Regions from separate parts of the Arthrobacter sp. TmtSoilC79 genome, predicted to be linked through region 1. Evidence: riboswitches for the same ligand, from Rfam matches in the RefSeq annotation. Region 1 holds a riboswitch; each other region holds the start of a gene.

Evidence for each region. Region 1 has a riboswitch for thiamine pyrophosphate ahead of thiC (phosphomethylpyrimidine synthase ThiC). Riboswitches for the same ligand answer to the same signal wherever they lie in the genome.
Region 2: it holds a riboswitch for thiamine pyrophosphate, as region 1 does, so the genes downstream of both, thiO (glycine oxidase ThiO) here and thiC (phosphomethylpyrimidine synthase ThiC) in region 1, are expected to answer to the same signal.
Region 3: it holds a riboswitch for thiamine pyrophosphate, as region 1 does, so the genes downstream of both, AC6JA3_RS02680 (ECF transporter S component) here and thiC (phosphomethylpyrimidine synthase ThiC) in region 1, are expected to answer to the same signal.

Annotation. Positions count from the first base shown of each region.
Region 1 covers NZ_AP046051.1:1,932,544-1,942,557, forward strand. The annotation lists gene AC6JA3_RS08930 (ammonium transporter) at 1-233, shown strand, start outside; gene AC6JA3_RS08935 (P-II family nitrogen regulator) at 230-568, shown strand; gene AC6JA3_RS08940 (glucose-6-phosphate dehydrogenase) at 660-2,060, opposite strand; gene ffh (signal recognition particle protein) at 2,228-3,808, shown strand; gene AC6JA3_RS08950 (alpha/beta fold hydrolase) at 3,874-4,596, shown strand; gene thiC (phosphomethylpyrimidine synthase ThiC) at 4,579-6,453, opposite strand; TPP riboswitch at 6,449-6,556, opposite strand; gene AC6JA3_RS08960 (amidohydrolase family protein) at 6,641-7,720, shown strand; gene AC6JA3_RS08965 (VOC family protein) at 7,842-8,669, shown strand; gene AC6JA3_RS08970 (hypothetical protein) at 8,771-9,208, shown strand; gene rpsP (30S ribosomal protein S16) at 9,445-9,864, shown strand; gene AC6JA3_RS08980 (RNA-binding protein) at 9,866-10,014, shown strand, end outside.
Region 2 covers NZ_AP046051.1:1,583,534-1,593,547, forward strand. The annotation lists gene AC6JA3_RS07400 (DEAD/DEAH box helicase) at 1-623, opposite strand, end outside; gene AC6JA3_RS07405 (RNB domain-containing ribonuclease) at 902-2,389, opposite strand; gene AC6JA3_RS07410 (TM2 domain-containing protein) at 2,500-3,456, opposite strand; gene thiE (thiamine phosphate synthase) at 3,627-4,310, opposite strand; TPP riboswitch at 4,338-4,456, shown strand; gene thiO (glycine oxidase ThiO) at 4,449-5,705, shown strand; gene thiS (sulfur carrier protein ThiS) at 5,743-5,979, shown strand; gene AC6JA3_RS07430 (thiazole synthase) at 5,983-6,780, shown strand; gene AC6JA3_RS07435 (hypothetical protein) at 6,868-7,170, opposite strand; gene AC6JA3_RS07440 (DUF3107 domain-containing protein) at 7,211-7,435, opposite strand; gene AC6JA3_RS07445 (TetR/AcrR family transcriptional regulator) at 7,486-8,220, opposite strand; gene moeB (molybdopterin-synthase adenylyltransferase MoeB) at 8,227-9,429, shown strand; gene AC6JA3_RS07455 (SDR family NAD(P)-dependent oxidoreductase) at 9,467-10,014, shown strand, end outside.
Region 3 covers NZ_AP046051.1:552,263-562,276, reverse strand. The annotation lists gene AC6JA3_RS02705 (siderophore-interacting protein) at 1-573, opposite strand, end outside; gene AC6JA3_RS02700 (penicillin acylase family protein) at 675-3,020, shown strand; gene AC6JA3_RS02695 (GNAT family N-acetyltransferase) at 3,149-3,748, shown strand; gene AC6JA3_RS02690 (energy-coupling factor transporter transmembrane component T family protein) at 3,833-4,627, opposite strand; gene AC6JA3_RS02685 (ABC transporter ATP-binding protein) at 4,624-6,246, opposite strand; gene AC6JA3_RS02680 (ECF transporter S component) at 6,246-6,866, opposite strand; TPP riboswitch at 6,943-7,079, opposite strand; gene AC6JA3_RS02675 (NUDIX hydrolase) at 7,876-8,652, shown strand; gene AC6JA3_RS02670 (DUF4235 domain-containing protein) at 8,688-8,948, shown strand; gene mnhG (monovalent cation/H(+) antiporter subunit G) at 9,046-9,438, opposite strand; gene AC6JA3_RS02660 (MrpF/PhaF family protein) at 9,428-9,706, opposite strand; gene AC6JA3_RS02655 (Na+/H+ antiporter subunit E) at 9,703-10,014, opposite strand, start outside.

The DNA.
Region 1 (10,014 bases):
CCATCATGACGGCCATCATCGCCTTTGCCATCCACAAGACCATGGGCTTCCGGGTCTCAACGGAACAGGAGAACGTTGGCGTAGACCTCAGCCTCCACGCAGAGACGGCCTACGAATTCGGAGTCAACGGCCACGGCGGCAGCTTCCAGCCGCTGCACAACGCAGTTATCGGAAAATCGGAGACCGCTGCGGCCAAGACCCCCGCAGAAGGCAAGGAGAGTGTCCAGGCATGAAGCTCATTACAGCGATCGTCCGTCCCGAAAAGCTTGAAGCAGTCCGGGAAGGCCTCGAATCATACGGGGTCCAGGGCCTGACGGTCAGCGCGGCCAGCGGCTATGGCCGCCAGCGGGGATACACCGAGGTGTATCGCGGAGCCGAATACAACGTGGACCTGCTGCCCAAAATCCGCATTGAAGTCCTCGCCACGGACGAGCAAGCAGATGACATCCTCGATGTCCTGATCGCCAGCTCGAACACCGGACGTGCCGGTGACGGCAAGGTCTGGACCGTGGATGTCTACGAAGCAGTCCGGGTCAGGACCGGGGAGCGCGGCGCGGCCGCAATCTAAGTCCCTCGCGAACAAGATCCTGAGCCGAACACAGCGGGCCGGGTACCAGTCAAGGTACCCGGCCCGCTGTTTTGTTCTCTTTGTCCCGGCTTTACTCCACGACGGCGGTGGGCCAGGCCGCCGGACCCGCGCCGCCGGCGTCGTACTCTTCCAACGGGACGTCACCGGCCTCCCAGGCGCGAAGAACCGGCTCGATGATCCGCCAGCAGTCCTCTGCCGTATCCCCGCGGACCGACAGGAGGGGATCGCCGTTGAGAATGCCTTCCAGCACTTCGCCGTACGGCAGCATTCCGGCTGCATTGAGTTCTGTCACAAGGCTGGCGCGGTCCAGTGTGAAGATGTCGCCGGGACCGTTGACGTCCACGTCCAGCTGGAGCACGTCGGGACCGAATCCAATCCGCAGCTGGTTGGGGGAGTCCACTCCGGAGAATCCACGGGGCAGGTGGGGCACCGGGCGGAAGGTGATGACGGCCTCCTTGCGCCGGCGTCCCATTGCCTTGCCGGAGCGGAGAATGAAAGGGACCCCTTGCCAGCGCCAATTGTCTATTTCCACCCGGACTTCAGCCAGGGTTTCAGTGTTGCGGGAAGGATCCACGCCGTCTTCGGCAGCGTAGTCCGGCACGCTTCGTTCCCCAAGGGTTCCAGCCGTGTACCGCGCCCGCCGCGTGGTGTCCGCGAAGGGTGCCTTGATGCTGCTGGCCCGCAGGACCGTTGCCACGGCGTCGCGCAGGTCCCGCTCCTCAATGGTTGCGGGTGCGTCAATGGCCAGGAAGGCCATGATGTGCAGGAGATGGCTCTGGATCATGTCCCGGAGCGCGCCGGCGGTGTCGTAGTAGCGCGCACGTCCTTCCAGGGCCAGGTCCTCGTCGAAGACGATCTCCACTTTCTCGATGTGTTCGCGGTTCCACACCGGCTCCAGGAACCGGTTGGCGAATCGAAGGCCCAGGATGTTCAGCACCGTGGCTTTGCCCAGGAAGTGGTCAACCCTGTGGATGTGGTCCTCGGGGACCAGGGCCGCCAGCGTCTTGTTCAACTCGTGCGCGGATTCGGTACCCGAACCAAACGGCTTTTCCATCACCAGGCGCGTACCGGCGGGGATTTGTTCCCGGCGGAGTACCTCGCACGCTTTCTGGCTGATGTGCGGAGGCAGGGCGAAGTAGATGGCGATGGGACCCTCCAGGGTCGCCAGGAGCTCCGCCAGGGGCCCGTCCGCCGTGACATCAAGCTGGTGGTACTCCGTGGCGCCGGCCACGGTTTCCAGTGCCGCGCGGCCGGCGTCGTTTGCCGTGCCCGCGGCTGCTGCGAAGGCCCCGCTGACCCGCTCCCGCCACTGTTCAGGAGTCCACGGATCCGAGCCCGCGCCCACCAGGCGCAATCCCGGGGCCCTGCCGGAGGCCAGCAGGCCGGCCAGGCCGGGCAGCAAAAGCCTGCCTGTGAGGTCCCCGGACGCACCGAGGATGAGCAACGTTTTTACAGTTGTTTTACTGGTCACTGTGCCAGCATGCCATCTTGCAGGTCCGACTTGGTACCCTAGATAGTCGAGTCCCCTAGTCGATTCAGATTTGTTGGGTTGAGACATGTTTGCTGGGGGCAATCGTCAAGACTCTGGCGTGCCGCATTGGCCGCCATTAGAAGACCATCGAAAGAAGTGCACGGCGCGTGTTCAATTCACTCTCTGACCGGTTGACAGCAACCTTCAAGAACCTTCGTGGCAAGGGGCGCCTCACCGAGGCTGATGTTGATGCCACAGTCCGGGAGATCCGCCGCGCCCTGCTGGACGCGGACGTTGCAGTGTCCGTGGTCCGTGAGTTCACCGGCCGCGTTCGCGATCGTGCCCTGGGCGCCGAAGTTTCGGGTGCCCTGAACCCGAGCCAGCAGATCGTCAAGATCGTCAACGAGGAACTCGTGGAGATCCTCGGTGGTGAGACCCGCCGCATCCGCCTGGCCAAGACCGGACCCACCATCATCATGCTTGCCGGCCTGCAGGGTGCAGGCAAGACCACCCTCGCCGGCAAGCTGTCCAAATGGCTCAAGGCGCAGGGCCACAGCCCCATGCTGGTCGCTTGCGACCTCCAGCGTCCCAACGCCGTCACGCAGCTCCAAGTGGTTGGCCAGCGCGCGGGCGTCCCCGTGTTCGCTCCCCATCCCGGTGCCACCTCCGAGCTGGAGCACCCTGCCGGTGACCCCGTCGCCGTCGCGAAGGCCGGTGTTGAGGAAGCGCGCCAGAAGCTGCACGACGTCGTGATCGTTGACACCGCCGGCCGCCTTGGCGTCGATGCCGAAATGATGGACCAGGCCCGCCGCATCCGTCAGGCGATCATCCCCAACGAAGTTCTCTTCGTGATCGACTCCATGATCGGCCAGGACGCTGTCAACACGGCGATGGCGTTCGATGAAGGCGTCAACTTCACTGGCATTGTGCTTTCCAAGCTCGACGGCGACGCCCGCGGTGGCGCCGCGCTGTCCGTTGCGTCCGTCACCGGTAAGCCCGTCATGTTCGCCTCCACCGGCGAAGGCCTGGACGACTTTGAGCTCTTCCACCCCGACCGGATGGCTTCGCGCATCCTGGACATGGGTGACGTTCTGACCTTGATCGAACAGGCCGAGAAGGCCTGGGACAAGGATGAAGCCGCACGGATGGCGAAGAAGTTCGCCGACCAGGAAGACTTCACCCTGGATGACTTCCTCGCCCAGATGCAGCAGATCCGCAACATGGGCTCCATGAAGAAGATGCTCATGATGATGCCGGGTGCGCAGAACATCCGCCAGCAGCTGGAGAACTTCGATGAGAAGGAAATCGACCGCGTCGAGGCGATCGTCCGGTCCATGACGCCGCACGAGCGTGTTGCTCCCAAGATCATCAACGGCTCACGCCGTGCCCGTATTGCCAAGGGTTCAGGCGTCCATGTCTCCGAGGTCAACGGCTTGCTGGAGCGCTTTGCCCAGGCCCAGAAGATGATGAAGAAGCTGGCCCAAGGTGGCGGCATGCCTGGTATGCCCGGGATGCCTGGCCTTGGAGGTCCGGGCGGAGGCCGCAAGGGAGGCAAGAACGCGCCCAAGAAGAAGGCCCGCTCCGGCAACCCGGCCAAGGCTGCCCAGGAATTGCGTGATGCCGAAGCCAAGCGCGCCAACGCAGCCTCGGCGGCACCCTCCGGTGCAGCTTTTGGCCAGGGTGCGGCCGACTTCGACCCCTCATCGCTCAACCTCCCCAAGGGCTTCGAGAAGTTCCTCGGCAAATAGGCCGTGGCCGGCATCCCAACCGCGTCCGCAGTTGGGATGTCAGGGCCGTGGAATAGGCTGAACCAATGCATAAGCAGCGCGTAGTCTTCGTTCACGGCCTGGGCAGCTTCGGTGCTGCTGCATGGCCGAAACAGCACGGCATGGCCCTGGCTTATGACGCGCTTTTCCTGCGCCGGCACGGCTTTGACGCCGTAGCCGAGCCCGTGGAATCGAGCGTTGCCGCGGACGTGGCCATTGTCATCAACGCCCTTGCGGATTCGAGGGGCGGCCATGTGGTGGCGCACGAGCAAGGTGCCATCTCTGCCATGTTGGCTGCGATCGAACGTCCGGACCTGGTGCATTCGCTGGCCTTGGTGGAGCCTGCTTGCCTTTCCCTGACGGCCGAGCTTCCAGCCACAGCTTCCCACCGTGCCCTCATGGAACCGCTGTTCGATGTGCGGGACCAGCTCAACGACGCCGATTACCAGCGTGAGTATTACCGCCGGGCGTTCTCTGCCGAAACCGGGGGATTGGATTCTCCCGAAGCACGGCGTTCGGCCCGCAGGCTCAGGCTCCAGGCTCCGCCGTGGGATGCGCCACTGCACATTGTGCCCGGTGTTCCCACCCTGGTTCTCACGGGTGGATGGGAGCCTCTTTATGAGGAAATTGCCGGTTATCTCCAGGAAACCGGCGCCCTCCGCCGCGTCGCAGCGGGAGGACACCGGCCCCAGGACTCAGTGGACGGAGATCACATCATCCGTTCCTTTGTTGCCGACGTCGGACGAGCCCTGTCAATCCAGGCTTCCTGAGCCGGCCTTGACGGTGGCCTTGCTTCCCGGCACCTGAGGTTCCGGCAAATAGACCTTTCCGCCCGAGGCCAGGAATTCCTCGCTCTTGCCGCGCATCCCGCTGTACATTTCGGCGATCGCTTCCTGGGCCTTGGCCGATCCGTATTCGTCGCGAATGTCCTGGCTGATGCGCATGGAGCAGAACTTGGGGCCGCACATGGAGCAGAAATGGGCTGTCTTGGCCGGTTCTGCCGGCAGCGTTTCGTCGTGGAAGGCTTCAGCCGTTACGGGGTCCAGCGAAAGGGCGAACTGGTCGCGCCAACGGAACTCGAACCGTGCCTTTGACAGGGCATCGTCGCGCTCATGGGCGCCGGGGTGTCCCTTCGCGAGGTCCGCGGCATGGGCTGCGATCTTGTAGGTGATGACTCCCGTTTTCACATCGTCCTTGTTTGGAAGGCCCAAATGTTCCTTGGGAGTGACGTAGCAGAGCATGGCGGTGCCGTATCGGGCGATCTCGGTGGCTCCGATGGCCGAGGTGATGTGGTCATAGCCAGGAGCGACATCGGTGACCAGGGGCCCCAGCGTGTAGAACGGGGCACCTTTGCACAGTTCCTGCTGCCGTTCCACGTTCTCCCTGACCAAGTGGAACGGCACGTGTCCCGGTCCTTCCACCATGACCTGGACATCGAACTCCCATGCGCGCTGCGTGAGTTCGGCCAGGGTGTCCAGCTCGGCAAACTGGGCGGCGTCGTTGGCGTCGGCGGTTGCGCCCGGGCGCAGGCCGTCGCCCAGGGAGAAGGCGACGTCGTATCGGGCGAAGATTTCGCAGAGCTCGTCAAAATGCCTGTAGAGGAAGTTTTCCTGATGGTGCGCCAGGCACCAGCCAGCCATGATGGAGCCGCCGCGTGAGACGATCCCCGTAACCCGGTTGGCCGTCAGCGGGACGTAGCGCAACAGCACCCCGGCGTGGATGGTCATGTAGTCCACGCCCTGCTCGCATTGTTCTATGACGGTGTCACGGAAGATCTCCCACGTCAGCTTGTTGGCTTCGCCATTGACCTTCTCCAGTGCCTGGTAAATAGGGACGGTTCCGATCGGAACAGGGGAGTTGCGGATGATCCATTCACGGGTGGTGTGGATGTCATCGCCGGTGGAGAGGTCCATGACGGTATCGGCGCCCCATTGAGTGGCCCACTGCAGCTTGTCCACTTCCTCGGCAATGGAGCTTGTCACGGCAGAGTTGCCGATGTTGGCGTTGATCTTCACAAGGAAGGCTTTGCCGATGATCATCGGCTCGGACTCGGGATGGTTGATGTTGCTGGGAATGATTGCCCGGCCCGCTGCGACCTCGCTGCGGACCAGCTCAACGTCGCAGTTCTCCCGCAACGCGACGAACTGCATCTCCGGCGTCACCATTCCCTGCCTGGCATAGTGCATCTGTGTCACGGTTTTACCCTCGACGGCGCGTCGCGGCTCGGGTTTGGCACCCTTCCATTCCGCTGTTGCTTCCCCGCGACGAACCGCAGACCTGCCGTCGTCGAGCAGGTTGCGTTGCCGTCCGCGATAGGCCTCGGTGTCGCCTCGGCGTTCGATCCAGGCTGCCCGGAATGGTTCCAGCCCCATCACCGGATCGCTGCCCGGTCCCGCCGTGCGGTACACCTGGAACGGCTCGTTGGCATCGCCGTTGGGAGAGGGTTCCAGGGCGATTTCCGTCACGGGAACCCGGATTCCATTCTCCGGGTCCTCACGGTAGGCAAGGGAGTGGGATTTCAATGATTGGGTCACGGATTCCGGCGTGATTGCTCCGGTGCTGGATGGAATATCGTCCGTGCTGGACGGGTTTTGGGCAGGGCTGTGCTGTGTACTGGTGGTGCTCAATGGACTGCTCACTTCCTTCGCCGGCATTACCCGGACAGGTTCAACGGTCGCAGACTGCCTCAGTCCGATCTCAGCCCCTGCAAGGGCTCCCGTGTGGTCGTAGACGAAGCTACCACAGCTCCCAACGGGCCCGCAGTCACATGAGCATCCCAGCTCCGAAGGCGCTGCTGCGGACTAGGCTTTTCCCATGGCCACCATCGAATTTTCCGGACCCGTGCTCGTCTCAAGCAGCGAGGAACGCCACGGAATGTGGTCCGTGGACGGCACTTTGACCTTTGTGCGCCCTGCGAAGGCGCCGGACCGCGTCCTGGATGGCTGGGTCCTGCCCGGCTTTGTTGACGCCCACTGCCATATCGGTTTGGGCGCGGGCGGCGCCGTTGACGAGCAGGCCACTCTTGCCCAGGCCCAAGCTGACCTCGACGCCGGGACGCTGCTGATCAGGGACGCCGGATCACCCAGTGACACCCGCTGGGTCCAGCAGCGTGCGGACTTGCCCCGCCTTATCCGGGCCGGCCGCCACATTGCCCGTAGCCGGCGTTATCTCCGGGGCCTGGGTCATGAAATTGATCCCGGTGACCTCGTGGAGACTGTTCGGAAGGAAGCCCGCGACGGCGATGGCTGGGTGAAACTGGTAGGGGACTGGATCGATCGCGGCGTGGGAGATCTTGCTGCTTCATTCCCTGCCGGAGTAGTCAGGGATGCGATCTCCGCCGCCCACGATGAGGGTGCCAGGGTGACGGCCCACTGCTTTGCCGAGGACACGATCGATGACATGTTGGACGCCAACATCGATTGCATCGAGCACGCAACGGGCCTGCTTCCGCGGCACCTTCCCCGTTTGGTGGAGCAGTCGGTGCCGATCGTTCCCACCCTGGTCAACATCGCCACGTTTCCCGACATCGCCGCACAGGCTGCGCCGAAGTTTCCCCACTATGCAGACCACATGGTCCGTCTGTGGGAGCGGCGGCGCGAGCGGGTGCTTGAAGCCTTTGAGTCCGGAGTGGAAATTTACGCGGGCACAGACGCCGGCAGCGTGATCAAGCACGGCAGGATCGCCGATGAGATGAAAGAGCTGCACGACGCCGGCCTGCCGCCGGAGGCGGTGCTGGACGCTGCAGCGTGGCGTGCCCGGGCGTGGCTGGGAGAGGACGGTATCAGCGAAGGGGCCAGTGCCGACGTCGTGCTGTGTTCGGAGGATCCGAGGCAGGACCTGCAGGCCGTAGCCAACCTCTCGCACATCGTCCTTCGCGGTTCTGTAGTCCGTTAGGAATAAATTGAAGCTTCAAGTAATTTAGTCTATGTAAGGTGTCGACGAGCGGCGCCGCGAACCAGGGAGCTTTACATTGACCACACCACTGAGCCAGGATCTTCTGCCGGCCGAACTCACCATGGGCACCGTGATGCTCAAGGTAGGTGACATGAAGGTCATGAGTGACTACTACCAGCGGGCCCTCGGCCTGGAAATCGTGGCCGAGCAGGACGGCGGGCTCTACCTCGGGCGCGTCGGAAAGCCTGTGGTGCACCTTGCGCCGGCGTCGGGCCTCCGGATTCCAGGCCGCGGGGAAGCCGGTCTTTTCCACACGGCCATTCTGTTCCAGGACCAGCCGTCCCTGGCGGCAACGATTGCAACCGCCGCCGAATATGAGCCCCGCGCCTTTGCCGGCAGCGCCGACCACTTGGTCAGCGAAGCGTTCTACTTCACCGATCCCGAGGGCAACGGCATTGAGCTTTACTACGACAAGCCCCGCGAATCCTGGCAGTGGGATGGCAAGAACGTGGTGATGGACAACGTGGCCCTGCCGCCGCAGAGGTTCCTGCAACAGCACCTCAACGAAGCTGCAGTCACCGGCCAACACCAGGCGGCGGCGGGAATCGGACACGTCCACTTGCAGGTGGGCGACGTCGGCACTGCACGGAAGTTCTACGTGGAGACCCTCGGGTTTGAGCAGACCGCAGGTTGGCATGGGCAGGCGCTGTTCGTCTCCGCCGGTGGCTACCACCACCACATGGCGATGAATGTCTGGAACAGCCGTGGCGCCGGACCCCGGAAGGACACGCTCGGCCTCGGTGAAGTACTCATAGAGGTTCCTGGCGCAGACGACATCGCTTCCCTTGCGGATCGACTCAAAACCGCCGGGGTACAGAACCATCACACCGGCGCCGAGCTTCGCTTCGAAGATCCTTGGCGGAACAAGCTGCGGGTAGCGGTCCGCTAAGCTGCGGCGCGCGTGCTGCACTAGGCTTGACGGTGATGGCGCGGAACCGTTCGGGTTGCGTGCCGCCGCCCCGTCAGCACGAAGGAATGAGAGTACTTTCCATGGGCTTTGCCGAAATCTTTGTAGCCACCCACGATGAAGCACTCAAGAGGGCAGCCGCCCTGGACAAGGGCGCGGATGTCACCGGCCCTGCCGTAAGGATCGAGGGCATTACCGACTTCGAAGTGGAGCAGTTGGGAGACCTCGCCGGCCAGGCAGTCCACGCAGCCGGTGCCGACTACGAACTCGCGCTGGTTGACGTCACCAGCGATGCCCTCCTGGGCGTTCCTGAGGCCATGGTGACGGCGCTGGCCGAACTGCTCACCTATGAGAGCGAAGGCGACGCAAACGTCCTCGACGACGTTGCTGCCGCCTGGGCCGCCCAGGACGATATGCCTTTCGACGCCGCCCAGTCCCGCCAGTACGTCCAGCAGTTGGCTGCCTTGGCAACCGACGTTGAAAAGGTGGAGCGTTCCGGGCTCTACGTCTGGTCCGAATAGCCGCGGGCGCGGGTCCGGGCGTGCCCTTGCTTGCACTGCAGGTGGGCAACAACACACCGGCCCGCGGGGCGTAAGTCGTATTTGCTCCGGGCATCTGGCACAATAGACAGGTACTCGATCGGTGCGGCCCCTCTCTCCGTGCTCGTATCTTGTCCTTCGAACCGTCCAGTATGGCCCGCCCCACGGGTGCAGAACGTCGGGTTCACCTCGTTTCAGAAACAGGAGTGACCACAAAAGTGGCCGTAAAGATTCGCCTTAAGCGCTTCGGTAAGATGCGCGCACCGTACTACCGCATTGTCGTCATGGATGCCCGCGCCAAGCGCGATGGCCGTGCCATTGAAGAAATCGGCAAGTACCACCCCACCGAAGAGCCGTCGTACATCGAGGTCGCTTCCGAGCGCGCCCAGTACTGGCTTTCCGTTGGCGCCCAGCCGACCGAGCAGGTTGCCGCGATCCTCAAGATCACCGGTGACTGGCAGAAGTTCAAGGGCCTCCCGGGCCAGGAAGGCACCCTGAAGACCAAAGCTCCGAAGGAAGCCTTCGTAGCACCGGAGAAGGGTTCCGTCATCATTCCGGAAGCCATCACCAAGAAGGCCAAGAAGGACGAAGCGGAAGCTCCGGCCGAGGCTGAAGCAGAGACCACCGAGGCTGAGTAAGTTGCTGGCAGAAGCGCTCGAGCACTTGGTCCGTGGGATCGTTGACAGCCCTGAGGATGTCAAGGTCAGTGCCAAGAACAACCGCCGCGGGGAATCCCTTGAGGTGCGTGTTCACCAGGAGGACCTCGGACGGGTGATCGGCCGCCAAGG
Region 2 (10,014 bases), 350 kb from region 1:
GGGAGGAAGCCGAGGTCCAGCATTTCGTCGGCCTCGTCAAGAATGACCATCTTGACGTTCTTCAAGCTCAGGTGCTTCTGCTTGTAGAGATCGATCAACCGGCCAGGGGTGCCGACGACGATTTCGACGCCCTTCTGCAGGGCATCGACCTGGGGCTCGTAGGCACGGCCGCCATAGATCGTGGCGATGCGGGCGTTGCGCTTGCGTGAGGCGGTCTGGAGATCGTTGGCTACCTGCACCGCGAGTTCACGCGTGGGCACGATGACCAAGGCCTGGGGTGCACCCGGAACGGCAAGCTTTTCAAAGCCGGCATCGTCGCGGCCGACTACGCGCTGAAGGGCGGGAATGCCGAAGCCCAGCGTCTTGCCGGTACCCGTCTTGGCCTGGCCAATGATGTCGTGGCCGCTCAGGGCCACCGGCAGGGTCATGGCCTGGATGGGGAAGGGGTGGGTAATCCCTGCGTCAGCCAGTGACTCTACAATGTCCGCACGGACGTTGTAGTCCGCGAACGACTTCTCTTCGATCTCGTGGGGCGTCTCATCCGAGGTGATCGTTTCCTCGGGCTCGATGGTTTCAGTTCCGGTGGAGTCCGTCAGGACTTCATGGGTGTGCAATTCACTCACAGGGAGTTTCCTTATTCATTTGGGCATTGGCGCTGCATGCTCAACGGGGGCGGCGGAGCCGTACCGGAGCACGAACGGGCGCGCAAGCAAATCCAGTGGAAGCCGATCGCGGGCTATCTAAGTACTGGCACTGGTGACCAGTTGGTACATCTCAAGATCGCGTAGGGGCGGGCTTGTTGAATTCAAAAAATCTACTGAATCAACGACCGGGCATCCATTACTACAGTTCCAGTCTATCCTCTGGGAGCCATAAAGCCCGGATCGCCCGTCCCAACGCGTTACGGCATCAGTTCGAACCTGATTTCCCGGCTGGCAATATCGGCCTTGACCAAGCGCACGCGAACCTTGGTTCCGGATTCCAGTTCGCCGTCGCAGCGGGCCGTGACGGCGGGTTCTGCGATCTGGACAGTCCCGTAGGGGTCACCGCCGTTGGTTCTGTTGCCGTTACTGCCGTTGGCGTTGTTCCCGTTGGCGGTCTTGGAACCTGAAATCACCACGGCATCGAATTCCTGGCCAACGTGGTTTGCTACCAGTGCCGCTTCCACGGTGTCCAGTGCTGCACGCTCAAGCCGCCCCGCCAGTTGGTCCGAGGATGCCATGATCTCGGGCAAGGAGGGCAAGGCTTCACGGGCCCAACCTGGAATGTCCCTGTTGTTGCTCAGTGCCTCGCAGATCACCAGGACGAATCTGTCGATAAGGCGCCGCAATGGTGCTGTTGTGTGGGCGTAGGGAGCTCCAATGGCCGCCTGGATGACGGTGTCAGGGACTTCGCCGTCGAAAGGCGTGTAACCGGCACCCCTGAACAGCATTCCCGCAGAGTGCAGGATGGCCAGTTGCCGGGGGTCGGACGCATCAAGGGTCCGCAAGTACTCGCCGTAGGTGACGTGGCCGTCCCACGGCTTGCCCAAGGCGGTGGTTTGCCGCTTGAAGTGCTGCAGCGAACGTTCGTCCGGGGCGGGCATGGTGCGAAGGATGCCCACTTTTCCTTCGAGCATCAGTTGGGCGGCGGCCATGCCGGTCATCAAGGAGATCTGGGCGTTCCAGTCCTCCACCGGCAAGGAGGGAGCTGCGACGATCCTGTACCCGCCGCCGTCGGTTGCCTGCACGATTTCCTGTTCCGGCATGTTCAGGCTCGCGCCTCCACGCTGCCTTTCCAGTTCAACCCGTTTCAGTCCCACTTCTTTAAGGAGCTGCAACACAGGCGGGGCCGTGTCGTCGTCGATTTGCTGTTGGGCGCCCTTGTAGCTCAGTTTGGCCCGGCTGCGGACCGCAGCCCGGGACAGGCCAACGGAGACGACTTCGGCCATTGCGTTGAGGTCGAAGTCCCACACGAAGGCACCGCAATCCTGGCCGGCCAGCAGGCTGCCGGCATTTTCGCTGATGACCTCCGGGTGCAGGGGAATGCGGCCGTCGGGCGCATAGAACGTCTGTCCGCGGTGCCGGGTCTCGGCATCAAGTGCCCCGCCTGGAGCCACGAAGGATGGCACGTCGGCAATGGCGTAGAGGACCTTGTAGCCCTCTCCGGCGCGATCGATGAACAAGGCCTGGTCCAGGTCAGTGGAGGTCGCGGGATCGATGGTGACAAACGGAATGTCCCGCAAATCCTGCTCCGGCAACCCATGGGTTTCCACGGCCTGCTGAGCCTCGGCCACTGCCTCCGCCGGGTAGGCAGAAGGGAGTTCCAACTCCGTCCTTAGGGCCGCAAGTGCTTCAGCAAGCTGGTCCGAGGAGTCGTCTACGTTGGGCGCTATCCGATGATGTGACACGAAAATCAGGGTAGCCCGAAACCAGCGGATAGTCTTCGCCGCCGCACGCAAAAGCCCGTTGCTCCGAGGAGGCAACGGGCTTTTGGCACGGCTGTTGGCCTGGTAGGGGGTTAGCCTGCCGGGGTCAGGGTGAAGCTGGCTGCTTTGTCGCCAACGTCATTATTGATGACCACTGTGGTGGGGCCGTTCTTGATGTCGAAGGCAATGACGCCCTGCTGCATGTCTCCGGCGGCGACCTCACCGGACTTCAGGCCACCCAATTCGCTGCCAAGCAGGATCCGGTCGCCCTTCTTGCCATCAGCGTCGAAGGCTTCGAAATTGGTGAACGTGGCGAAGCTTGATCCGGCGGTTGTCTCCCAGGAAACCTCCACCAGGAGGAACCCTCCATTGAGAGGCTTCATAAAAGCCATTTCGGGAATCTCGGTGGTGTATCCGGAGTCAAGGACTGTGACTTTGACGTCGTTGCCCTTGGAGACGGTGATGTCAAAGGAATTTCCGGCAGTGGCAGCGCCTTGGGACGGGACCGGTGCCTCTTGCGAGGCCGATGGGACGGCGGGGAGGGGCGTGGACTGTCCTTGGACGGCGGCAGCCACCAAGGTCAGGGACAACACTGTGGACAGGATTCCAAGAATCAGGCCGGCGAACCAGACGACGAGCGTGATGATCCACGCCTTCTTCTTATTTTCCGGATAGCCCTGCAGCGGGCGGCCTTCCTTATCCCGTGCGTTGCCGGTCAGTGTGATGATGAGGTCCACGATGGACCAGATGCCGAGCCCACCCGCCGTGAGCAGCTTGGCAATGCCGGTGCCGATCTTGCCCAGGTAGAAACGGTCAACACCGAGGCCACCCAGAAGCAAGGACAGGATCCAGGTGACCATGAAGGACTTTGCCGGAGCACCCGTGCCGGGAACACCGTAAGGGTTGGAGGCCGGATCAGGCTGATAAGTGGATTGCGGCCCGCCCTGGTATTGGCCCTGGTATTGGTTGCCGTAAGCACCGGGTGCGGGCGGAACTGGCGGGGCAGCATTCCCGTTCCCTGGCGTGGGAGGGTAGCTCGGATTGCTCATGGATCATCCTTCGGGGGAGTGGGTGCGAGGGGAGGACACGTGGCCTGCGGGCAGGCTGGACAGTCAACTCACTTCGACTCAGCCTAGTAGGACCACCGCGGCCGGCAGCAAATCTTCGCCAAGGGGCTTGTGGACAGCCTTCCGGGACTACCCGCCGCGCAATGGCCGGCTCAGGCGGCGTCCAAGGCCTCCAGCAGCGACTTCGCGGCCGTCGTCGGATCCGTCGCTTCGGTGATGGCGCGGACCACAACGATCCTGGTGGCTCCGGCAGCCACTACCTGTTCGACGTTGCTGAGATCAATCCCTCCGATGGCAAACCAGGGCAGGTTCACGGCGCCGCCTGTGGTCTCCCCGGCCCGTTTGCCTGCTTCTGCGGCATATGTGACCAAGTCCAATCCCACAGCTGCGCGGCCCGGTTTGGTAGGTGTTGCCCAGAGGGGACCAACACAGAAATAGTCCAGGCCACCCTGGCCCGGCGAGGCTGCGATTGCCGCGTTCACTTGCTCGGGAGAGTGGGTGGACAGGCCGATCGTGACCGGCTGCGGCAGCAATGTCCTGGCCACTCCCAACGGCAGGTCCTTTTGCCCGATATGGAACACGGGAGCCCCGGAAACACTGGCAACATCGGCACGGTCGTTGACGGCCCAGAGCCGTCCGTGGCGTTCGGCAACTCCGCGCAGGACGGCAAGGAGCTCCAACTCTTCGGCAGCTTCCAGGGTTTTGTCGCGCAGCTGGATGATGTCCACCCCACCGGCAAAAGCGGCGTCCACAAAGTCTTCAAAATCGCCTTGCCGTCTCCGGGCATCAGTGCACAGGTACAGGCGGGCGGTGGCGAGGGCGTCAGTCGGGGTCATGGAAACCAGCGTAGTTCCTCTAAACTGGGCACGTACTGCGGGAGCCGCGACGTTCGTTATATGACCGTCCGGCTGAGAGGGCTTCAGCGCCGACCGCTTGACCTGATCCGGCTAGTACCGGCGTAGGGAAGGAAACGAATGGCAGATTCCGGCCATCCCCAACTCCAGGCAGACGTGGCCGTCATCGGCGCAGGCGTGATCGGACTCGGCATTGCCCACCAAGCACGCCGGCTGGGCCGCTCAGTGGTGGTCATCGATCCCGCGCCCGCTACGGGAGCCACGTATGCTGCCGCTGGAATGTTGGCACCGGTAAGCGAGTTGCACTACCAGGAGGAAGACCTTCTGGACCTGATGCTCGAATCGTCCCGCCTGTGGCCCTCCTTTGCCGCAAGCCTGGGTCACGGAGGACGGGACACCGGATACCGCACGACGCCGACGCTGGCCGTAGGTGCCGATGCCGCGGACCGGAAGGCGCTGGCAGATCTGCGTACGGTCCAGCTTGCTGCCGGTCTTGGGGTTGAGCCCCTGACCTTGCGTGAGGCCCGCGAACGCGAGCCACTCCTGAGCCCGCAAATTTCCTGTGCCTTCGACATTCCCGCAGATCACCAGGTGGATCCCCGAAAGCTGGCCTCATGCCTCATCGCAGGGTTGGCAGACCACGCAGCCGGCGACTCCACCTGGGTCCAGGGCGCCGGGAACGGGTTTGCCGTTGCGGCCAAGGCGACACGATTGCTCTGGCAATCCGGTCGTGTCACGGGAGCCGAACTTGAGTCCGGGGCCACAGTCCTGGCCAAAGAAACCGTAGTGGCCAACGGACTGGGGTCATCTGAGCTTGAGGGCCTTCCGGACGGGCTGACCCTCCCTGTGCGGCCGGTATACGGCGACATCCTCAGGCTCCGGGTGCCCGGACACCTGCGCCCCCTGCTCAGTTCCACTGTCCGGGGGATGGTCCGCGGAGTACCCGTTTACATCGTGCCCCGCGACGACGGCACCGTGGTCATCGGTGCTACCCAGCGGGAGGACGGGCTCTCAGCATCCTCCAATGCCGTCTCCGCAGGTGGCGTCTACCAGTTGCTGCGGGACGCCCAGGTGCTGGTTCCCGCAGTGGCCGAACTCGAACTGCTCGAAGCAACAGCCCGGGCCCGCCCCGGAACGCCGGACAACGCCCCGTTGCTGGGTCGCGCGGCCGGCCCCACCGGGGACGTTGAAGGTCTGGTGGTCGCTACGGGCTTCTTCCGGCACGGTGTCCTCCTGACACCGGTAGCCGCAAAAATCGTGGGCGGGTTGTTCAACGGTTCATCAGACCCCAGGTGGGACCCCTTCCGCCCCGACCGTTTCAGTGCAACCCGGGGTCACTTGTGGCCCTTTGAAGCCTCCGCAGTGGGCCATAAGTGACACTGCGTTGCCTCAATCCCGAGAACAAGGAAGCAGCATGAACATCAAACTCAACGGTTCCGATCACGCCGTGCCGGAGGACGCGTCCGTCAGCACCTTGGTCACCGCTGTCACCGGCCGCGCCCTGGACCACAGCGGACAGGCGGCCGACGGCGGCAAGCTGGGTATCGCCGTCGCCCGCAATTCCGAGGTGGTACCGCGCAGTCAATGGGCCGCGACGGCGCTCGCCGACGGAGACGAACTCGAACTTGTAACAGCAGTCCAAGGAGGCTGAACCATGACTACGACAAATACTGAGGTCCGTACCGACGCCCTGGTGATCGACGGCGTCGGGTTCGGCTCCCGCCTGATCATGGGTACCGGGGGTGCCCCGAGCCTGGACGGCCTTGGTGCCGCGCTGCTCGCATCCGGAACCGAGCTCACCACCGTGGCCATGCGCCGCTACTCCCCGGCGGAAACGGGATCGCTCTTCCAGCTCCTGGTGGACCACGGGATCCGTGTCCTGCCCAACACCGCCGGCTGCTTCACGGCCAAAGACGCGGTGATGACTGCTGAATTGGCGCGTGAGGCGCTGGAGACTGACTGGGTGAAGCTGGAGGTCATCGCTGACGAGCACACGCTTCTCCCCGATGCCGTGGAACTGGTCGAGGCAACGGAACAACTGGTCAACCGGGGATTCAAAGTCTTCGCCTACACCAACGACGACCCCGTCCTGGCCTTGCGCCTCGAAAATCTGGGAGCTGCCGCTGTGATGCCCCTGGGCTCGCCCATCGGAACCGGACTGGGCATCCTGAACCCGCACAACATTGAACTCATCGTCTCCCGGGCCTCGGTCCCAGTGGTGCTCGACGCAGGAATTGGGACGGCCTCCGATGCTGCCCTTGCCATGGAGCTGGGGTGCGACGCCGTGCTGCTGGCCACCGCGGTCACCCGGGCGCAGAACCCGGTGCAGATGGGCGAGGCCTTCAAACATGCTGTGATCGCGGGCCGGCTGGCCAGGCTGGCGGGCAGGATTCCCCGGCGTGAGCACGCTTTGGCGTCCTCGGCCATGGAGGGCCGGGCGGAGTTCCTCTAACAGTGACCGGTTAAGCAACAGTGACCGGTTAAACAACAGTGACCGGCGCCCCAGGGCGTCGGTCACTGTTGTTTGTTCTTGCGGCTGCTAGAGCCTGAGCGCCTTGGTCAGGGCAGCGGTATCGTGCTGCGTGCGGACCCGGCCCAGGTAGACCACAACGCCTGCAGCTGCGGCTGTTCCCAGAACGATGGGCAGCACCCACGGAATCCAGGTGGCCCCGGGCTGATAGCCCAGTCCGGCGCTGATGAACGCAATCCAGCTCAAGGTGCCCACAGTCGCCGAAACTCCGGCGGGCAGAGCGACACCGTATTTGCCGTGCCTTTTGTCGTTGGCCCACACGATGAATCCGGTGGCAACGGTGGCCAGGACCACAACGACGAGTGAAAGCATGAAGACTCCTTAGCGGACTGCGTTGGTTTGGGCCGGTGCCCTAGAGGGCGCCGAAACCGACGCGGCGGACTTCCTCGGCGCCGATCTCCACATAGCCAAGGACGCTGCCGGGAACAATGATCTGGCGGCCCTTTTCGTCGGTCAGGCGCAGTTCCGAGCCCTTGGACACGGCCTCTGCCACGATCTTGGCCACGGCGTCTGCATCCAAAGCGGATTCGAGCACGATTTCACGGCCAACGTTCTGAATGCCGATCTTTACTTCCACAGCAAGGCCTCCAAGCCAATCAAGTTGTAAGTCTGTCCTCTATTTGTAGCCTAGGACTCTTTGGGGAATCGACTGATTCCGCGCCAAGCTAAACGATAGATCAGATCACTGGCCACATCGAGGTCAAGGTTTCCGTCTGTTTCAAGCCAGTAGCGGGCGCTGACCTGCGCCATTCCGGCCAGGCCGCGGCCCAGGAGCTGGGCCTCCAAAGGAGGCAGCTTGGTGTCCTCGGCAATGACGTGGGCCACTGCATCAGCGAACGTCTTGTTGAAAGTCTCCAAGCGGGAACTGACGTCGGGATCGTTGATGAGGTCCGACTCGAAGACCAGCCGGTGGGCCTGGTCGTCATCGGCGATGAACCGGTAATAGGCGCGCATGACGGCCTTCACGCGCTCTTTGTTGTCCGAAGTGGAGTTCAAGGCGCTGAGCATCAGCTCTGTCAGCGTGGCCAGGTGGCTGTCCAAAAGGGCCATATAGAGCTCGCGCTTGGACGGAAAGTGCTGGTAAAGCACCGGCTTGCTGACGTGGGCGGCTTCAGCGATTTCGTCCATGGCCGCACCGTGGAAACCGTTGGAGACAAAGACTTCAAGTGCGGCATTCAACAACTGTGCGCGGCGCTCGTCGCGCGGCAATCTTGGTGAACGGGTTGAAACAGCCCGTTCCTGCTTGGCCGGTACCCCGTCGTGTGCCCTTGTGCCGTCAGCCACAGTCTGCCGCCTTTCCTTTGCAGTTATGACCACTCTACCGGTGGGTAATATGACCGGGCGGCATCGGCGGGCATACATTGGGGTATGGCCTCAATTGTTGCTGCCCGCCCTGCTGCGCCCGCTGTCCTGCCGCCCTTGGTTGAACCTGCCGCCGAACTCACGCCGGCCGAGGTGGAGCGATACTCCCGGCATCTCATCATTCCCGAAATCGGCGCCCTGGGCCAACGCAGGCTCAAGAATGCGAAGGTCCTGGTCATAGGCGCCGGCGGATTGGGTTCTCCGGCGCTGCTGTATCTGGCGGCGGCAGGCGTTGGCACCCTCGGAATCGTGGACGACGACGTGGTGGATCTCACCAATTTGCAGCGCCAGGTCATTCACGGCGTCAAGGACGTGGGAATCCCCAAAATCGAATCCGCCCGTGACGCAATCGCCGGGCTCAACCCCCTGGTCAACGTGGTCCTGCATAACATCCGGCTGGACTCATCCAACGCCCTGGAGCTGTTTGCCCAGTACGACCTCATCCTGGACGGCGCAGACAACTTTGCCACCCGGTACCTCGTCAACGACGCCGCGGCCATCCTCGGGAAGCCTTACGTCTGGGGGTCCATCTTCCGGTTCGACGGCCAGGTCAGCGTCTTTTGGGCCGAGCATGGTCCGACGTACAGGGACCTCTATCCTGAAGCTCCTCCTGCCGGGTCGGTACCGTCCTGCGGCGAGGGCGGAGTCTTCGGGATGTTGTGCGCAGCGGTAGGGTCGCTGATGGTGACCGAAGCCGTGAAGCTGATCACCGGCGTCGGGCGTTCATTGCTGGGCCGGGTGGCCCTTTTTGACGCGCTGGGCGGCAGCTGGCGCGAAATTAAGGTCTCCAAGGACCCGGAAGCCGAACCCATCACGGAACTGACTGACTACGAGGCCTTTTGCGGTGTGACGCCACCGGCGGCAACCGACCAGGACCATACTGTTTCGGCCAAGGACCTCTCGCGGATGCTGGCAGAGCGCCAGGCGGGGGAGAGGGATTTCGATCTCGTGGACGTGCGCGAGTCCGGCGAGCACAGCATCGTCAGCATCAACGGCTCTGTCCTCATCCCGCAAGGCCGCATTCTCTCCGGTGAGGCGTGGGCGGACTTGCCCCAGGACAAGGACATTGTTTTCCACTGCAAGGCCGGGACACGCTCGGCCGCTGTGCTGGAGGCGGCGCAGAAGGCCGGGTATACCCGCGTCAGCCATCTCGACGGCGGAATCCTCGCCTGGGTGCGGGACGTCGAGCCGGGCAAGCCAGTGTACTGATCGTTGCCCGTTCCCGGCGGATCTGCGAAGCTCAACCATGAGCGAAGAATGGACAGAAACCCCGCAGCACCCCATCGACTCCGGATTCGGGCACGGTTCAACAGCCGCAGATGTCATTGAAGGCATTGACCTGACCGGCAAGAGCGCAATTGTCACAGGCGGATACTCGGGCCTCGGTTTGGAGACTGTGCGTGCCTTGGTCTCCGCCGGTGCGGAAGTCACTGTCCCTGCCCGCCGGCCTGAACACGCCAGGGGTGTCCTGCAGGAAGCGGGCCTCACCGATGTTGGCGTGGAGCACCTGGACCTGGCAGACCAGTCCAGCGTCAAGGAATTTGCCGCACGGTTCCTCGCCGGCCATGACACGTTGGACATCCTCATCAACAACGCTGCCATCATGGCCAGTCCGGAAGAACGCGTGGGTCCTGGCTGGGAAGCGCAGTTCGCTACCAACCATTTGGGCCATTACACCCTGGTGAATGAACTGTGGCCGGCCCTGGCAGCGTCCGGTTCGGCCCGCGTCGTCTCCTTGTCCTCCACAGGACACAAGCTCTCACCAATCCGTTTTGAGGACATCAACTTTTCCGC
Region 3 (10,014 bases), 1.4 Mb from region 1:
CTCCACCAAGGCGGCACCGTCACGTTTGCGCGGAACCCAGGTGACGACGTCGGACTCTAACGTCCGCACCTGAAGCGAGGGGTCGGCGTCGTGCTGGTATTCAAGCCAGGCGGTGACGGGAGCCGCGCCCGCGGCGGTAAGGTTCCGTTCGTCCAGCAAGGAGTTGATGGCCGGGATGGAGGCGGGATCGCCCACCACCCAGATCCGGCGCGGGACCGGCCGCGGGAACGTGAAGGAACTGCCCTGGACCGTGGCATCGATGGTGTCGCCGGGCTGGACAGAGCGGGCCCAGTCAGCGGCAACCCCGTTGTGCAGTGCGAAGTCCATGCTGAACGTGCCGTCAGCAGGGGAAGCGTTGACCAGCGTGTAGGCGCGCTGGTGGGCCTTGCCGGCGTCGTCGAACCACAGCCGGATCCACATGGTGGGATGCAGTCCGCTCCGCTCCAGCAACCCGCCATCCCGAACGTGCACGCGGAGGAAGTCCGGGGTTATTTCGTCCTTCCCGGTGACCTCCAAGGTGAAGTCCTTGGCGCCCATGACCTTGAGGACGACGCCTTCCCAATTGCGCTTCAAGCAACACTCCTTCACGAATGTCCACGATTTGTGAACGGGGCCAAAGCCATTTATCTTGAACTTAAGTAAGCCTAACCTAAGCTCGAAAGCGGCCAGAGATTATGACGCCTGCCTTGATGCACCCTTCCGCCCCGGCAGGCGGCCCCGGCACCTACCGCGACCGGTGGGGAATCCCGCATTTGTGGGCTGATTCGGCCGACGAACTCGCCTTCCTCCAAGGCAACAACGCCGCTGCCGACCGATCGTGGCAGATCGAGCTGGAACGGTGGCGCTCAGAAGGCCGCACCGCCGAAGTCCTGGGAGCCGACGCCGTGGTCTGGGACCGGTTCGCCCGCCAAGCCAGGCTCGATGACACAGCCCGCCGCTGCTTTGGGAACCTCGACACCCGGACCCAGCGCTGGTGCGGACAGTACGTAGCCGGCATCAACCAGGCGCTGGCCGACGGGCTGCGCAACGGCCCGGAATTCGCTGCGTCCGGCAGCGCGCCGGAGCCCTGGAATCCGTGGACCCCGCTGGGTGTCTTCCTGGTACACCACGTACTTTTTTCCACGTTCCCCAACAAACTGTTCAGGGCCCACGTGGCCCGGACTCTGGGCGATGACGCCGTTGGCTTGTTCAGCATCGAAGCTCCCGTCTGGTCCGGCAGCAACGCCTGGGCTGCACACGGCTCGACAACGGCGACCGGCCTCCCGCTGGTCGCCGGCGACCCCCACCGCCTCATGGAACTTCCCGGCGTGTACCAGCAAATACGGCTCGCCTGCCCGGACTTCGACGCGATCGGCTTCGCCTTCCCAGGTGTCCCCGGCCTCCCCCATTTCGCCCACACCGGGCACACCGCCTGGGCCATCACCAACGCCATGGCCGATTACCAGGACCTTTTCGAGGAACAACTCCGCCGGGTCACGGACGCCGGCGGGGACCGCATCGAGGCGCGGGGAGCGGACGGTTGGGAAACCGCCGTCGTGAGTCTCGAAACCATCACCGTGCGCGACAGTGAGCCGGTCACCGTTGAGGTCATTGAGACCGCGCGGGGTTCGGTGATCTCCGAAGCGCCCGACGGCGACGCCCTGAGTTTGCGCTTTCCGGCCCGCGTTGAAGGGCGGCTGGGTTTCGAGGCCCTCCTTCCGTTGCTGGAGAGCCGCAGCGTCGCTGGAGTGGAAGCAGCTTTCGATGCTTGGGTTGAGCCCGTCAACAGCGTGATCGCCGCGGACACGTCCGGAGCTGTCCGGCACTTTGTTGCAGGGCTTGTCCCACAGCGCAATCCGGCAAACCGTCGCCTTCCGGCTCCGGCCTTCTCGCCCCGTCACCAGTGGGAGCAGCAGTACGTCGTCCTGCCCCGCACCGACGTGGAGCAGTTTGTCGTGAGCGCGAATGACCGTGCGGCCGGAGGGGGCGACGCCGTGGCCATGGAGTTCGCCCCTGTGCATCGGGCCGTGCGTATCCGTGAACTGCTCGATCTGGCGTCGGCGTCGGCGTCGGGGCCGTTGTCCGTGGGTGACATGCAAGCCATCCACACGGACACCCTGCTGGGACCATGGCCGCTGTTCCGTTCGTTGCTCTCCGGATTGGCTGCGGATGAAGCGTCCGGGGAGGGCGGTTTGTCCAGGGATGAGTCGTCCGCGGAGGGTTCGTCCGGGGAGGGCGGTTTGTCCACGGCGGATGGTTCATCCGGGGATGGCGGCTTGTCCACGGTGGACGGTTTGTCCGCGGAGGGTTCGTCCGGGGAGGACGATTTGTCCACGGCGGATGGTTCGTCCGGGGATGGCGGTTTGTCCGGGGAGGACGGTTTGCCCGGGGAGGGCGAATTGTCCCCCGATGCGAGGCTTCTGCGTTCGCTGTTGCTGGACTGGGACGGCCGCATGGACGCCGGGAGCCGGCATGCCGCGGTGTTTGCGGCCTGGCGGGGGCAGCTGGTCCGACGGCTGGCACGGCATTCAGCGCTGGCACCCTTGGACGCGCCCACTGGCTACTCGCCGTTGTTCGGCCCGTGGCTTTCAGTGGCCTCCCGCATCGGCTTTGCCTTGGAAACCCTCCTGGTTCGTGGTTCCGAACTTGGCATCGACGTGCAGGCGGAAGCTGCTGCAGCCCTTGAGGACGTCGGGGTGGAGGAACCCCGGGTGCTCTCCTGGGGCGACCGCCACACTCTGTTGGCCGTTCATGTCCTTCCCGGTCCCCTCGCATCAGCGGCACCCACGGCCGGGCTGGCAGGAGATACGGGCTGCGTACTCTGCACCGAGAGCCTGCCCGGTGTTGATGACCGAAGCTTCCGTGGACCTGTGGCCCGCTACGTGTGGGATTTGTCCGAGCGGCGCAACAGCCGTTGGATCGTCCCATTCGGAGCCTCCGGCACGCCTGACCACGAGCACTTTGCCGACCAGCTCCCGCTCTGGGCTGCCGGGGAACTGGCCCCGGTAGTCACCGACTGGCATGAACTCATCAAAGACTGACCCAGCCCGCTTTACTCCCGCATCAGCACCGCACCAGCCACGCATCAGCACCTCACCACCACCACACCAGCACCGCATCAGCACCTCGCCTGCACCGCATCAGCCCCGCATCAGCCCCTAAGGAAGCCATGACCACCACCACCCAGGACTTCTCCGTCCGCACCACCACCTACTCCGAGGACCTCGAAGGATGGGGCGCGCTGCGCATCGTCCCGCTGATCCCCGCCGAGGACATCGATCTCATCTTTGAGTGGGTCACGCAGCCCCGGGCAAAGTTCTGGGGAATGACGGAAAATACCCGTGAAGAAGTCCAGGGGATTTATGAGTTCCTTGATTCTTTGGACACCCACCACGCATTCCTGGCCATCCTTGATGGCGAGCCCTTGGCACTCTTCCAGACCTATGAGCCCTTGCACGACCCCGTAGGCGAGGCCTACCCCGCCCGGGAGGCCGACATCGGCATGCACCTGCTCCTGGCCCCGGCCACACGGCCCATCCCGCACTTCACGCCGAAGCTCGGGACAGCCCTCATCAAGTACATGTTCTCCCTGCCGGGCAAGGACCGGATTGTGGTGGAACCGGACTCACGCAACGCCAAAGCCCTGCGTCGTTTGGAAGCGACCTGCTTTGAGCTGGGGCCGATCATTCAGCTTGCGGAGAAGGAAGCCCAGTTGGGTTTCCTTACCCGTTCAGGATTCGATGAGATCCAGGACCAACAGGCACTGTAAGCGCCGCCGAAAAAGCGAAGTGCCGCCAGCCCCCAAAAAAGCCGGCGGCACTCTTGGTGCCCGGAGCGCCAGTGCATGAAAGCACTAGCGCCAGACGAAGCTCCACGTTCCCGCACCAACAGCTGCCAGCACGGCGCCGGCTGCGATCACCAAGCCACCCAGGAGCACCCAGACGTCCAGCAACGAGTAAGTGGATTCGCGCGCCCACGTCCGCTGGCCGCCACCGAAACCGCGCGCTTCCATGGTCACCGCCAGCCGGGATGCCCGGCGAACAGCCTGGACCAATAAACCGAAGCTCTGGCCCAGTGTTGCCTTCAGCCGCTGGAACGGGTTGCCCTGGGAACCGACTCCGCGGGCGCGGCGGGCCATTCCGATGGTTTGCCACTCCTCCGCCATCAACCCCACCAGCCTCATGGCGGCCAAGGATCCCAGGACAAAGCGGTGCGGCAACTTTGCCTTCTGCGCCAGGGCATCGGCCAGGTCAGTAGGGTCGGTGCAGGTCATCAACAAGATTGCGGGCAGGGCGATCGCCAAACCGCGCAACATGAAACCCAGCCCCAGTTCAAGGGAACCTTCGCTGATGGACCAGAGTCCGACGTCGAGCAGTACAGCGCCGCTGTCCGCCGCCACAATCGCCGTGCTCCAGCCGCCGATGGCCGCCGCGATGATCAGGGGCCATGCCCGTTGCCAGAGCAGCCTGAGCGTGAGCCCGGCAAGCGGAAATACGGCAAGTTCCGCAACCAGCGCTGCAGACGCCGAGACCCAGTCGATGGAAAGGGCCAACACCAGCGAAATCAGGAAAACGGACACGAACTTGGCCAAGGGGTTTGCACGCGTGAGGAGGGCATGGTTCCCGCGCAGATTCAGGGCATCCCTCATGCTGCACCCGCCTCCTGATGCGTGGATTCGCCTTGTTGGCTCGTGCCCAGGCGCAATTCGGTTCCACCCAGCACGGCGCTGAACTCCTGGTCATGTGTCACCGAGACAACCGCGGTTCCGGCATCCAGCAGCTCAGAAAGGAACGAGGCCAGCTCGGCCCATGTATTGGCGTCCTGGCCAAAGGTGGGCTCGTCGAGCACCAGGACTTTGGGATGCGCGGCCAGCACCGTGGCCACCGAAAGCCGTCGCTTCTCGCCCCCGGACAGTGTGTACGGGTTGGCGTCCACGAGATGGGTGAGACGCAACCGCTCCAGCAACTCATCCACGCGTTCCTCACCGTGGCCCAGATGCCTTGGACCAAACATGAGCTCGTCCAGGACCTTGCCCGTGACAAACTGGTGCTCCGGTTCCTGGAACACCGTTCCGATCCGTGAAATCAGCTGGTCCGCTTTCCACTTGAACGGATCAATTCCAGCTCCCTCGGAAAGCTCGACGGCGGCACTCACCGTGCCGTCCACCGGCGCCAAAAGGCCGGCCAACGTGAGAGCGAACGTGGACTTGCCGGCCCCGTTCGGGCCGGTGATGGTCAACGCCTGGCCAGCCCGGACCTGTGCGGTGATCCTCGTCTGCACCGGCACAGGCGGGATGGTCCTGAAACCCTTGCGCCGGGCTTTTTCCCTGGAAACTGAAAGGTCCTGCGCTGCCAGGAGCAGTTGTGCGGTTTCGGGCTGGTTGTGCCGCGTCCGGGTTGCCGGAACGTACCCCGGCACCCATACGCCGGCCGCCATCAGCATGGTGCGGGCCTCGGACAGGACCTGATCCGGGGGTCCGTCCAGGAGGACCCCGGCTGTGGCTGCGCCGGTTGCTGTTGCAGTTGATGTGCCGGACGCTGAGCCACGGATTGCCGCCGCAGCTCCGGCCGACCCTGGTGCCAGGACCACGATGCGGTCCACCAGGTCCTTCCACACGGACACGCGGTGTTCCACCACCACCATGGTGGCTCCGGTCTTGTCCAGGCAGCGCTTGACCGCGTCGCGGACCTCCAGCACCCCTGCCGGGTCCAGGTTGGCCGTGGGCTCGTCCAAAAGGATCAAACCGGGCCGCATCGCCAAAATGCCTGCCAGCGCAAGGCGCTGCTTCTGGCCACCGGAGAGTGCCGCCGTCGGGTGGTCCAACGCCAAACCGCCGCCGGCAGCGGTTCGCAACCCCACGTCGTCGAGCGCTTCATGGACACGGGACCAGATCTCCTCGCGCGGAACGGCAAGGTTTTCTGCGCCGAAGGCCACGTCATCGCCCACGCGGGAGAGGACCACCTGCGTTTCCGGGTCCTGCTGCATCAATCCGGCGCGGCCACGCTGCCCGCGGGGCGCAACGCCGTCGATCAGCAGCGAGCCGGTTTCATCCGAGTCGTCTTCCTCGTCGCCCAGGACCCCAGCAAGGGCATGCAGGAGCGTCGATTTACCGGCGCCCGAGGGCCCCAGCAACAGGACCCGCTCCCCCGGCTCAATCCGAAGATCCAGGCCCTCAATGGCGGGGGCGGCCCGGCCGGCATGCCGCCAGCCCCAGCCCTCGGCGGAGATGGCGGCCGGCCTCACCGCACCGCTGTTGGTGGCGGACATCAGTTGAAAACTGGCTCCGAAGCGGCCTTGCGGGAGGCGAACGAACTCAGCACGCCGGTCTTGGCGAGGCCGCGCGTGGCCACCCAGGAGAGTCCGCCGGCGATCACAGCGCCGGAGATCGTGGTGAACGTGATGTAGGTGAGCTTGTCGATGGCTTCGTAGGCGATGTTCCAGCCCCACGGGAGGAAGGAGTCGTTCAGGCCGCAGAAAAGGCCCGCTCCGGCACCTGCGAGGAGGGACGTAGGCAGGTTGAACTTCTTGTAGCGGAAGGCCGCGAAGATGAGCTCGGCGCCCAGGCCCTGCAGGATGCCGGAGATCAACACCGTGGTGCCGTACTGCGAACCCATGATGAGTTCGCCTGTGGCAGCGATGGCCTCGCAGAACAACGCGGCGCCAGGCTTGCGGATGATCAGCATGCCGAGCACTGCGGGGATCATCCAACCGCCGGCGATCAGGCCGGTGAGCGGCGGGTACGTTGCGTTCAGGGGGATGGATACCAGTGCAGCGCCCTGGGACCATGCCCAGAAAATCACGCCGCCCGCGATGGCGATCAAAGCCGCCACAACAATGTCTACAACACGCCAGTTATCACTGGTCTTCTTCACGTTTACCGTGGTCATTTTCTGCCTCCTGAGGTTACAGGAGGGGAAAGTGCTCCCCGGATTTACAACCGGCCTGCGCCGCCTGGATCCGGACACTCTGAGAAGCTCGACTCCCTTGCGCCGGTACTAACCGGATCAGGTTCGAGGGTCTGCGGCTGTCCGCACTCTCAGCGCCCTCGCGTCTCCCGCATCTCTGCAGGCTCCGACGGCGGCGCTCCCCTGTCGTTATCAAATCTGCCCTGATGGGCGGGTTCAGTTTACACCTGTGGGGTTTGCTGGCGCTGATGTGTTGCCGGCATGCGGTCACAATCGGGCTGGCTGGCTGGGCCGGGGGGGCGGGGCTGTGTGCGGGGGCGCGGGCGGGTTGGCGCGGGCGTGTGCGGGGGCGCGGGCGTGTGCGTTGCGAGGCCCGCTCTACACCGATCCGCAGCGCCAAACCCTGCACACCAGGCCCCACAACAAACCCCACCCACGTTGCGAGGCCCGCTCTACACCGATCCGCGGCACCAAACCCCGCACAACAGGCCCCACAACAAACCCACCCACGTTGCCAGGCCCGCTCCACAACCATCCCCCACCCCAAACCCTGCACAACAGGCCCCACAACAAACCCCACCAACATTGCCAGGCCCGCTCTACACCCATACCCCACCCCAAACCCTGCACAACAGGCCCCACAACCAACCCCACCAACGTTGCAAGGCCCGCTCCACACCCATCCCCAGCGCCAAACCCCGCACAACAGGCCCCACAACAAACCCACCCGCGTTGCGAGGCCCGCTCCACACCGATCCGCAGCGCCAAACCCTGCACAACAGGCCCCACAACAAACCCACCCGCGTTGCCAGGCCCACTCCACACCCATCCCCAGCACCAAACCCCGCACAACAGGCCCCACAACAAACCCACCCACGTTGCAAGGCCCACTCCACACCCATCACCCACCCCAAACCCCGCACAACAGGCCCCACAACGGGACCTGAGAGAATGAACCAGCAGAATCCACCGCGGCAAAGGGGCACATTTCATGACGGACCTACCCACTCAGAATCACCCTGCCGGCGAGGACACCCCGTCGGAACCCCGGCTTGCTGCCAGTGTCATCCTTCTTCGCGATGCCCCAGGTGGGCTCGAAGCCTTTGTCCAGCACAGGGTCAGCACCATGGACTTTGCCGCCGGTATGGTGGTCTTCCCGGGAGGCCGGGTGGATGTTGCGGACGAGTCAGGGTGGGATTACCCGGCGGAACTGCTTCAACGCCACGCCGCCGCTTGGCGCTCCAGCTCCATCGGAACCGGCTCAGGCCCCGGCCCCGGCCCTGAATCACGCCTCAGCCCAAGCCCCAGTCGCGGCGCCGGCACCGACGCCGGCCTCCACACCGGTTCCGCGCAGGCCGAAACCAATGCCGGCACGGTCCTGACCGCCGCAATCCGGGAGGTCCAGGAGGAGTCCGGCCTCACGATCAGTCCCGAAGACCTCCGCCCCTGGGCCAACTGGATTACTCCCACGGACATGCCCAAGCGCTTCGACACTTACTTCTACGTCGCCAAACCACATCCAGGGGCCGCGCCCCAGCATCAAACCACCGAGGCCTGGCAATCTTTGTGGATGCCGGTCGCCGGAATCCTGGACGCGGAAGCGGCCGGGACACTGAAGCTGATGCCGCCTACTTATTACCTGCTCAAGGAAATCGCCGGCTTTGAAACCGTGGACGCTGTGTGGTCAGCAGAACACGCCGTCGTTCCGGTGTTGGCCCCAGTGGGGTCGTTGGCAGCGTTCTTGAAAGAGCGGGAAAGCCGCCGCTGACACTTGGCTCGGCCACGGACGACTAGGCTGGAGCCATGAACCTCTTCTTCAAGCTGCTGGGTACCGGAGTGAGCCTCGGAGCAGGCTTCGTCGGCACCAAACTCGTCAACAAAGGGTGGGAAAAGGCCACAGGCAACAAACCACCCCTGGGCAACGACGACATGGAAACGTCCTTGCGTTCAGCGCTGACCTTTGCGCTGATCTCGGCCTTCGTCAGCACCTTGATCCAGGTGCTGGCCAGCCGTGGCACACAGCGCGCCATTGCACGTTTCGCCAAGTCGCAGGACATCGTCTAGCCCTCAACTACAGACAACAACGCGGGGTCGCTTTGCCTCCACTTGATGGAATGAACACCAGTGGGCACAGAGCGTCCCCGCGTTTTGCTGGGAGCTTTTAGCGGTCGTTCCGGGGCTCTTGGCCCGCGGCAGCCCGCTGCACAACGGCCTCGAGTTCGTCTTTGGTGAGCATCTCGCGGTGGCCGTGCTTGGTTCGGTAGGCGGAGCGGCCCACCATGTGGGCGGACACAGGTGCGGTCAGCAGTTGGAAGATCCAAGCCACCAGCAGTACTGGCCACACCCACCACGTCCGCATTTGCAGGCCGATCGCGGCAAGCATGAGGAACAACCCGAGGACCTGGGGTTTGGTGGCTGCGTGCATGCGGCTCATGAGGTCCGGGAACCGAAGCAAGCCGATTGCGGCGCCCAAGGACATCAAGGCGCCCACCACCAGGAACACAGCTGTCACAACATCGATCACGGCATCCACGCCGGTAGCGTCAGGATTCATTGCTCTGTTCCCTCCGTTCCGCCACGAACCGCGCAACGGTCACCGATCCGATGAAGCCGATCACGGCTAGGGCTACCAGCAGCATCAAGTTGTTGAGGTGCCTGTTCAACGCCATGTCGATCGCCAGTGCAGCACCCAGAATGGCCAGCAAAACGTCCGATGCCAGCACGCGGTCCAACAGGGACGGGCCAATAGCGATGCGCACAATCGCACCTGCGGCAGCCAGGCTGAGGATCACTGCCGTCACCACGAGGATGATTTCCTTCATCGTGTTGCCCCTTCGGTTCCCGGACGTACTTCGGCGTTGAGCGCTTGCACTTCCTCGGCCGTACCCATGATCCGGATCAGTCGTGCCTCGATGGTCTGGACTTCCTGGCGGATCTTGTCAATGTCCGCTTCTTCGTAAATGTTCAGCGCGTGCAGGTAAAGGGTGGACGTCGACCGGTCCACTTCCACCACCAGCGAGCCCGGGATCAGCGAGATGACGTGCCCGGTGGCGGTCACCATCAGGTCCGAGTGGCTTCGCAGGGGAACAGCGACGACGGCGCTGCGCACCTTGGGTCCCTTGACTACTGC